Regions from separate parts of the Priestia sp. JNUCC 25 genome, predicted to be linked through region 2. Evidence: riboswitches for the same ligand, from Rfam matches in the RefSeq annotation. Region 2 holds a riboswitch; each other region holds the start of a gene.
What was found. A riboswitch is a leader RNA that binds a small molecule or an ion and turns the genes downstream of it on or off. The one in region 2 is predicted to bind thiamine pyrophosphate.

Region 1 (3,282 bases), 100 kb from region 2:
ATTTATTGTCTCCATTGTTTGCTTCATTTTTTGAGCTAGAACCGCATGCGGCAAGCACAACTGTGAAAGCTAATAGTAGCGACAAAAGTGCAGCAAATTTCTTCATTTTCTAAACCCCCTAGTATTCTGATAGGAAATGATACTCTGTGATACTAAACAAGAACACAGCAAAAGTCAACAAAAAAAACTTATACGATTAATGTGACTTAAAATAAGGGAAATATACCTTCTATACACGGTTTGTCATAAAGATACAGAAAGATTTTAAAATTTGGATTAAGTGGATTTTTAAGGGAGGTTTGAGGAGTAAAAAGGAAGTTTCATGCGACGATTTTCTCTTTCATTTTTTCATGACTTTTGGTGCAATAAACATATAGTTAAATGTTAAGGTAGAAATAAATTCCTTATGGTACACTTAAAGAAGAATTTATGAAACGGAGCGATATGATGAAAGCCATAAACTTAATCTCAATTGCCTTTGGTGCTATCGCTGGTACATATGCACGTTATTTGCTGAATCTTTCCTTATTATACACGGGCTATCCAATAGGAACGGTAATTGAAAACCTATTAGGAAGCTTCATACTAGGCCTATTAACAGGATTTTTTGGGTGGAAAAAGCCAAAAGAATGGATAAAGCTTGGACTAGGAGTTGGCGTGTGCGGCGGTTTTACAACGTATTCAACGTTTGCAGGAGACGTCATTTCTCTCACTCAGCACCATTTATTTTGGGGAGCCATTTATGTAATTGTCTCTTTAGTAGGTGGAATCCTTCTTGCTTTAGCAGGCTATCTATGCGGTGAAGCGGCAGGGGGAAATTTAGTGAAAGTACATGAGGTGAAGTAAATGAGCATAGTAAGCTTGGCACTTGGCGGGGCAGCTGGAGGGATATGCCGTTATCTTTTGGGTTTAAAAGTTACAAAAATAGTTTCAAACCCTCCTTTTCCAGTATCAATGCTGTTTGTAAACTTGTTCGGTGCGTTTGGCCTTGGTCTTTTTTACGGTAGTTATTATGGAAAGGTTCCGAGTCATGCTTATGATGATTCAATATTTTTAATGATTGGCATTGGGTTTTTTGGTGCCTTTACCACTTTTTCAACGTTCAGTGTGGAAACCGTACAGTTAATTCGAGAAAAGTCTTATCGAAAAATGTTGGCGTATGTGGGGATTTCAGCATTTGGAACAGTTGGTTTATTTACAGTCGGTTTACTGGCAGGAACGTTTTTATTTAAGTAAAGAGAACGTTTCTAGTAGGGAAAAACAAAAAGACGGAGAAGTAGAGAATGGATAGAAAAGCAGAAGTTTGGAAATACATTTTGTTGATTGTAGCTGTTGCAGGTCAGATCATCGGTTTTTTATTTTTATTTATAAATGTTGTCGCGGCATTTATTTTTTACGGTTTTTATATTCTAACTTTTATTATGTTACTCCTGCTGTTTATATGGGATCGGAAAAAGGAAAAAGACAAAGAAGAATTTGACGACTATACCGATTACTAACCATATAAAAAGCAGAATGATGCGGTGCGCCGGGCCTCTTACTTACTAAAGAAGCTTAAAAGATACATCTATAAAAGGAAGAGAGCCGTAAGAGCATAAAGAGATATTGTATTTACATCTAGTTGTGTTATAATTTTAAGTGCGAAAACAAAATCAATAAATAGCAATCACTAGGGGAGCTTTTTGAAGCTGAGACGAATGTATTTCGGACCCTTTGAACCTGATCTGGTTTGGACCAGCGTAGGGAAGTGGTGATCATGTTTACATAACGATGCATGCTAACCACTCTACGTTGTAGAGTGGTTTTTTGTATGTAATAAAACCCTCTACACAAGATGAGGTGATTGAAATTTCTCTTTATTCTGAATAGAAAGGTTTCGATCATGTGGATATTCCTAAATTTCATGTCATTACAACAGATAAGCAGCCAATCGAAGAGCTTCAAAAAATTTTAACGGCTATCGCGCCTTTTGCGGGCGCCGTTCATATTAGAGAAAAAGAGAAAACGGCAAAGCAGATTCAATGTTTACTAGAAAGCCTGCCATTTTGTCGCTCTAAAATTATTTTGAATGACCGAGTTGATGTAGCGCATGCTTTAAAAGCAAAAGGCGTACAGCTTGCCTATCATAGTTTAGACGTTTCGGTTGTTATAGACGCATTTCCTTCTCTTATTGTCGGAAAATCAGTTCACTCTGTGGAAGAGGCTTTAGAAGCTGAAAAAGATGGTGCTCACTACATTCTATACGGACATATTTATTCAACACATTCAAAAAAAGGATTAAAAAGTCGAGGGATAGCAGCACTAAAAGAAGTAGTAGACGCTGTGCAGATACCTGTTATTGCCATTGGAGGAATTACACCTGTAAATGCCAAAGAGGTGCTTCAAACAGGAGCACACGGTATAGCTGTGATGTCTGGTGTCATGCTTGCGCAAGATCCCCTCAAAGCGATTAAACAATATTCTCATATATGGACATCTGGAGGTGGAGAAAATGAAGCAGCATTATGATGTACTGTTAATCGGAGGAGGTATAATCAGCTCTTCTATCGCTTATCATTTGTCAAAACAAGGAGCGTCAGTAGCTATTCTTGAACGCAATCAAATTGGTTGTGAAGCTTCAAGTGCAGCCGCTGGTATTTTAGGTGCTCAAGCTGAAATTGATGAAGAAGGTCCTCTTTTAGACCTTGCTATTAAGAGCAGAAGCATGTTTCCTGAACTGGTGAAGGAACTAAAAGAAAAAACGGCCATCGATGTAGAGCTCATTCAAAAAGGCTTATTAAAAGTCGCTGTAACAGAAGAAGATGCACACGTATTAAAGAAAAAAGCCGCTCAGCACCACCGGTGGGATGAACATGTAAGATGGATCGATGTAAAAGAAGCGCGTTTGTTAGAACCCGGGCTCTCTCCAGACATATACGGAGCCATTACAATACCGGGAGACGGCCAGCTAGCTCCGGCTAAGTTAACGCAAGCTCTTGCTCATGGAGCCTTGTATCACGGAGCAGATGTATTCGAATACTGTGACGTTCATTCTCTTATTATGGAAAATGAAACAGTAAAAGGTGTACAGACGTCCAAAGGCTCTTTTTATGGAGAAAAAGTAGTTATTGCAGCAGGCTCATGGGCTAAACGCTTTATTTCTTCTGAACATGTAGGTCAGGTGTTTCCCGTAAAAGGGGAGTGTATTGCTCTTCAAAGTCATAAGCCGCTGCTTTCTAAAACGATTTTTTTAGATGAAGGTTTTTACTTAGTGCCTAAGACTGGTGGAAGAATCGTAATCGG
Region 2 (3,282 bases):
TGTTCATCAATGTAATCATCAAACAAAAGTCCTAACACTCCTGCGGGTAACAGACCAACAATTACCTGCATTAAATTCAAGCGATTTGTCGGTCCAATTGGAGCAGCTGGTTTTTTTCCTAATCCTAATAAATTAATAAAACGATCTTTAAAAATAACAACTACTGCTAAGATCGACCCTAGCTGAATAACAATTTTAAATGTATTAGCTACTGGAGATGAAAATAATTCTTTTGAATTTAACCACAGGTCATCCACAATAATCATATGCCCAGTTGACGAAACAGGAGCAAACTCTGTTAAACCTTCTACAATCCCTAAAATGATTGCTACAATAATTTCCCACATAAAGCTATGTACCTTGCCTTTCTTTCAAATTAATAAGCTTATCGCTTCGTTTTACATGCTCAACTATTTTCCTATTTTGACACTTGCTTTTTTATCATAATTGTTAAAACTATGAAATACAATGTGTATTTGCAAAAAGATAAGAATCTTTAATAATTTGTAATAAAAACCTTACATGCTATAACCAAAAAACACGATATCAGCTTTTATTTTTTTTAGAAATTAGTCACTATGTTCGGTATAAATTCCGGGCCCTTAGCTAAAAATGAATCATCTAGACTATTTTTCTTTAGTGTGAAAATATGACTAAATCATTATGTTTTTTCCATCTCCTTTACTGTTATCTATCATTTTAATCAACTAGTGCTTGCTTATACGACATATCCCCTAAGTAATTTGAAACTTTTTTCTCTCTTTTCTCGTATATAGTAGTATCTTTTTTAGGAGGCTTTTTACTATGAATGGAAATGTACGTACAATGAAATGGGTCACTGCTGGGTATGAAGCCTTGCTGGGAATTCCTTTAATTGGCGCGGGGATTGTTATGGGCTTTAGTTATACTCCTCTTTTTATTGGATTTATTCTTCATGCTATCACGCTCATTTTAGCTAATAGACGAGGTTTATCTGCTTATGGAAACATACTAGGGATTGTTACCTCACTGGTTGCTTGGATTCCATTTTTAGGGTTTATCATGCATATTATTACAGCTATTGTGATTGCAATCGATGCTGCTAGACAACGTTAATTGTCTAGCTTTTTTTATTTAAGGGTTGATTTTTTACCGAATGATGGTAAACTTAAGCCGTAAATTGAATAATTTGAATGTTATTTCTACTAGGGGTGTCTGATAGCTCAGACTGAGAGAAGAGTGCAATAAAACTCTTTAACCCTTTGAACCTGATTTGGGTTATACCAGCGGAGGGAAGTAGTCTTGAAAAGAATAGTATATGTTTATTCTTTTTTCGCCTATTCCATCGGGTTCTGTCTATCACAGAACCCGATTTTTTTATGGTTCGGTATAGCTACACTTTATGCGAAACCGGAGGAATATGTAATGTCAAAACAAAATGTATCAGTTTCTATGAAAAAGCCTTTTCCAAACAGTCACAAAGTATATGTCCAAGGATCCAGAGAAGACCTTAAAGTGCCTATGCGTGAAATTCATCAGTCTCCTACTACAGGATCTTTTGGTGAAGAAGAAAATAGTCCCGTACGTGTATACGACACGAGCGGTGTTTATACAGATCCCTGTTATGAAATTAATTTACAAAAAGGATTACCGGCTCTGCGCGAAAAGTGGATTGCAGAACGAAATGATGTAGAAACATATCAAGGCCGTACGGTTCAGCCACAGGATAACGGGTATTATGATGGTGATCCAAGAGATCAGTACGAGCGCTTTATCACTAATCGTTTACCGTTGCGCGCGAAAAAAAATCAAAATGTAACGCAAATGCACTATGCGAAAAAAGGAATCATCACACCCGAAATGGAATTTATCGCTATTCGTGAACAGATGGATCCTGAAGTCGTGCGTGAAGAAGTAGCAAGAGGGCGTGCCATTATCCCTAATAATATCAATCACCCTGAGAGCGAACCGATGATTATCGGCCGCAAATTCCACGTGAAAATCAATGCTAATATCGGAAATTCAGCTATTCGTTCAGCTATTGAAGATGAAGTAGAAAAAATGACATGGGCAACGCGTTGGGGAGCCGATACGATTATGGATTTATCAACAGGAAAGGATATCCACACAACGCGCGAATGGATTATCCGCAACTCGCCTGTTCCTGTAGGGACCGTTCCTATTTACCAAGCGCTTGAAAAAGTAAAAGGCGTAGCAGAAGATCTAACGTGGGAAGCATATCGCGATACATTAATTGAACAAGCAGAACAAGGTGTTGATTACTTTACTATTCACGCAGGTGTTCTTTTACGCTATATTCCTCTGACAGCCAAACGTACGACAGGTATTGTTTCACGCGGAGGATCCATCTTGGCGCAGTGGTGTTTAGCTCATCATGAAGAGAACTTTTTATATATTCGCTTTGAAGAAATCTGTGAAATCTGTAAAGCATACGATATTTCTATTTCGCTTGGCGATGGGCTACGTCCTGGTTCCATTGCAGATGCTAATGATGAGGCACAGTTCGGTGAATTAGAAACGCTTGGTGAATTAACTAAAATTGCTTGGAAACACGATGTTCAAGTTATGATTGAAGGCCCTGGACATGTTCCTATGCACCTCATCAAAGAAAACGTAGATAAACAAATGGAAATATGCCAGGAAGCTCCCTTCTATACTCTTGGACCGCTTACAACCGACATCGCTCCAGGCTATGACCATATTACATCAGGTATTGGGGCTGCAATGATTGGCTGGTTTGGGACAGCTATGCTTTGCTACGTAACGCCAAAAGAACATTTAGGACTTCCGAATAAAGAAGACGTTCGAGAAGGCGTTATCACCTATAAAATTGCTGCGCATGCCGCTGACCTAGCAAAAGGCCATCCAGGAGCACAAAAACGCGATAACGCGCTGTCTAAAGCAAGATTTGAGTTTAGATGGAATGATCAATTTAACCTGTCACTAGATCCAGAGCGCGCAAAAGAATATCACGATGAAACACTTCCCGCTGAAGGTGCTAAAACAGCCCATTTCTGTTCAATGTGTGGACCTAAATTCTGTTCGATGCGTATTTCTCAAGATATTCGTAACATGGCTCAAGAAAATGAAAAAGATGTACACGAAGTAAGAAAAGAAGGAATGAAAGAAAAAGCTAAAGAGTTTGTTAACAGTGGTTCAAATATCTATCAATAATGAAGTAGAACAGCTTAAAGAACAAATTAAGCAGCTTGAAAGAAAGTTATTATTTGTTCAGCAAAATTGTCAGCACATTATCGTTGAATCCTCACATTCTTCCGTAAG
Region 3 (3,282 bases), 1.7 Mb from region 2:
AGCCTAAAAAAGTAAAAACCGCTTTAACACATGTGGGCTCTAAAGGGAAAATTGTTCCTGAACCGTATGGAGTCGCGTTAATTATTGCTCCGTGGAACTATCCGTTTCAATTAGCACTGTCTCCTTTAGTAGGAGCGATTGCCGCTGGAAACACGGCGATTATAAAACCTTCTGAATTAACGCCTAGCGTATCTCGCGTTATACAAGAATTACTAGCTGAAGCTTTTGACCCAGCATTTGTGACGGTGGTTGAAGGGGCTGTAGACACTACAAGTCTGCTTTTAAAACAGCCCGTTGATTATATTTTCTTTACGGGAAGTGTAAATGTAGGGAAAATTATTATGCAAGAAGCAGGGAAGCAGCTTATTCCCGTCACGCTTGAGCTAGGCGGAAAAAGTCCGTGCATTGTACATGAAGACGCAAACCTAGATCTTGCAGCGAAGCGAATTATGTTTGGTAAAGGGATGAATGCAGGCCAAACGTGCGTTGCTCCTGATTATTTGCTCGTGCATAAAAAGGTAAAAGCGCAGCTTGTAGAGAAACTTCGCGAAGCGATTTCTCAATTTTACGGTAGTAATCCGCTTGAAAGCGACCGCTATGGCCGTATTGTCAGTGAGCGCCATTTTACTCGGCTAGTTGAGTTTTTAAAAGACGGAAATGCTATAGTTGGAGGCGGGTACAATAAAAACACGCTAACAATAGAACCTACGGTGTTAAGTGAAGTAAGCTGGACCTCAGATGTCATGCAAGAAGAAATCTTTGGGCCTATTCTTCCTATGATTGAATATGAAACACTAGACGAAGTCATTCATAAAGTTCAAGAAAAAGCTAAGCCGTTAGCTCTTTACTTATTTACAGAAAGTGAAGATGTGCAAAACGCCATAACGGAGCGTCTTTCATTTGGAGGAGGCTGTATAAACGATACGCTTATGCATATCGCTACGCCATATTTACCGTTTGGCGGAGTGGGAGAAAGCGGCACGGGTCAATATCATGGAAAAGACAGCTTTCAGACATTTACTCATTTTAAAAGCATGCTGTCTCAAACAACCAAGTTTGATTTGTCATTCCGCTATCCTTCGGAAAAACAAAGCTTGAAAATGATCAAAAAATTACTGAAATAAAAGAGCCTCCTGATAGGAGGCTTTTTCGTTATTTTGAAAGTGAAAGCTGAGAAAGCGGCCATTTTTCTTGGGTATATGCCATTTCCCAAAATAAATACTCGAGTTCACAGCTTTTGATGAAGTGATCTTTCATACGGTTACGTTCTTCTTCAGTCGCTTGTTCGGCGAGTTCATCGAGCTTGTTACAAAACCATTGTGTTGTGCCATTCATTTCTTCATTATTATAAAACTGAATCCATTCATAAAAAGGATGAGAAGGAGATGGATTTACTTGTTCTGTAATGCGCTGCCCAATTTCAACGTACGTCCATGGACATGGAAGAAGCACTGCAATGATTTCTGCTAAGCTGCCTGTATGCGCAACGCTTGTCATATGGTTAATGTAGTGGCTGGCTGTCGGTGAAAGCGTCTCAGTGTGAAGGTCTTCATAACGTACGCCTGCTACTTCACAAAAATTATTGTGAGGGTGTACTTCACTATGTAATACCGTAGAAATGCCGGCATTAAAGGCTTCCATTTCGGTACGCGTGCGGCATTTCGTTAAAGCAGCGCCGTAAATGCGAACAAATGCTGTTAAGTATTCGTAATCTTGAGAAACGTAGTGAATAAGCGCTTCTTTTGGCACGTTTCCTTCAGCAATTCCTTTAATAAAAGGATGGTTAAAAATGGCTTCGTAAATATAGTTTGCTTCTTGTCTTAATTGAGATGAAAATGACATCAAAATCCTCCTTTAATATGAGGAAGTCACAAACAAGCACATAAAGGAAATAAAAAACACTCCGTTTATAAACGGAGTGGCAAAGGACAGTAAAAAACTGAACATTGCCACTTTCCTACGCTGGTATGAGCCAGATCAGGTTCAAAGGGATCAAGAAAACTTGTCTCAGCCGGTGGGCACCCCTAGTGGACTTCCTATTAATCTATGTTTAACTTACCATATATTCTGAAAAATAGAAAGCGTTATGGGAAATTGTGTGCTAACCGCTTTTCTTTCTTAAAGAGGAAATTTCTTAAAGCTATTTTTAATCATTTTTGTTTAAAAATGCATATTTTTAGGGAAGAAGAGGTATTAATGAAGGGAAGAGCCGTTTTCGTCTCCGAAACACTCCCATATAAATAGAAGAAAGGAGAGAACAAAATGGCGAAATTTCGTTTGTATGCTGTATTAAATACAGTAGGCTTGGCTATTACACTGCTTGTGAATTATTTAGCAAATGCCATTCCAATAGGAGGCAAAACAACCGGAGAAGCTTCTGCGCAAGTTCCTACGTTGTTTACACCAGCGGGTTATGCCTTTGCTATCTGGGGCGTTATTTATTTATTATTAACCATTTGGGTTATACGCCAATTTTTTGCAAGAGAAGATCAAAAGGAAATATATGCACGTATCGGCATTTGGTTTTTTCTAAACTGTTTGTTAAATAGTGCGTGGATCTTTATTTTCCAAAACGATTACTATAAGTTATCTCTTTTAGTTATGCTCTTTATTCTAGGCACATTAATGATTGTATATTCCATTATTCAGCATTCTCGGATGACGACATGGTTTATGCGTCTGCCGATTTCGCTTTATCTTGGATGGATTTCTGTTGCGACTATTGTCAATGTGTTTGTCGTATTTCAAGCAAATGGAATACAGCATTTGCTTGGCCTGAGCGAGTTAGCATGGACGATTATTATGCTGCTGGTAGGAGCTGCGCTGGGCATTATGTTTACATTAAAAAACCGAGACGCTGTTTATCCGCTTGTTTTTATTTGGGCTTATATTGCCATTGCAGTGAAGCAAAGTGGAAATCAGCCAATTGTCATTACTGTCATCATTTCAGTTGTTTTATTAGCAATTGCCATTATTGTGGGATTGATTAAACGCTATAGACGTTTTTAAAAAGAAGCTCTAGCTTTTGTAAGCTAGAGCTTTTTATGATGCTCTTTTGATTGTAAAAAAGCAGCTGTAAAAGCAATTAAGCTAATTAAAATACCAAAAGGAACAACAATTGGTACGAATGATAAAATAAATGTCATAAGTGTAACCTCCATGTTGCATCGGTGCATAATGAAAAATTCAACTTTTTTAAATTGAAGTTCCGCTATTATAGTATGCTAGGCTTTATGTTTGGAGCCTATATGTTTAGAAATAAACGAAAAAGGCAACATACGT

Region 1: another riboswitch for thiamine pyrophosphate. It lies ahead of JNUCC25_RS02790 (thiamine phosphate synthase); the one in region 2 lies ahead of thiC (phosphomethylpyrimidine synthase ThiC).
Region 3: another riboswitch for thiamine pyrophosphate. It lies ahead of tenA (thiaminase II); the one in region 2 lies ahead of thiC (phosphomethylpyrimidine synthase ThiC).

Annotation. Positions count from the first base shown of each region.
Region 1 is NZ_CM132211.1:521,194-524,475, forward strand. Features, by position in the region: gene JNUCC25_RS02770 (amino acid ABC transporter substrate-binding protein) at 1-106, opposite strand, end outside; gene JNUCC25_RS02775 (fluoride efflux transporter FluC) at 448-846, shown strand; gene crcB (fluoride efflux transporter CrcB) at 847-1,236, shown strand; gene JNUCC25_RS02785 (hypothetical protein) at 1,284-1,499, shown strand; TPP riboswitch at 1,662-1,763, shown strand; gene JNUCC25_RS02790 (thiamine phosphate synthase) at 1,885-2,508, shown strand; gene thiO (glycine oxidase ThiO) at 2,492-3,282, shown strand, end outside.
Region 2 is NZ_CM132211.1:420,084-423,365, reverse strand. Features, by position in the region: gene JNUCC25_RS02305 (undecaprenyl-diphosphate phosphatase) at 1-347, opposite strand, end outside; gene JNUCC25_RS02300 (hypothetical protein) at 805-1,095, shown strand; TPP riboswitch at 1,177-1,291, shown strand; gene thiC (phosphomethylpyrimidine synthase ThiC) at 1,405-3,174, shown strand; gene JNUCC25_RS02290 (hypothetical protein) at 3,152-3,282, shown strand, end outside.
Region 3 is NZ_CM132211.1:2,148,611-2,151,892, forward strand. Features, by position in the region: gene JNUCC25_RS10890 (aldehyde dehydrogenase) at 1-1,124, shown strand, start outside; gene tenA (thiaminase II) at 1,153-1,842, opposite strand; TPP riboswitch at 1,938-2,036, opposite strand; gene JNUCC25_RS10900 (TspO/MBR family protein) at 2,263-3,009, shown strand.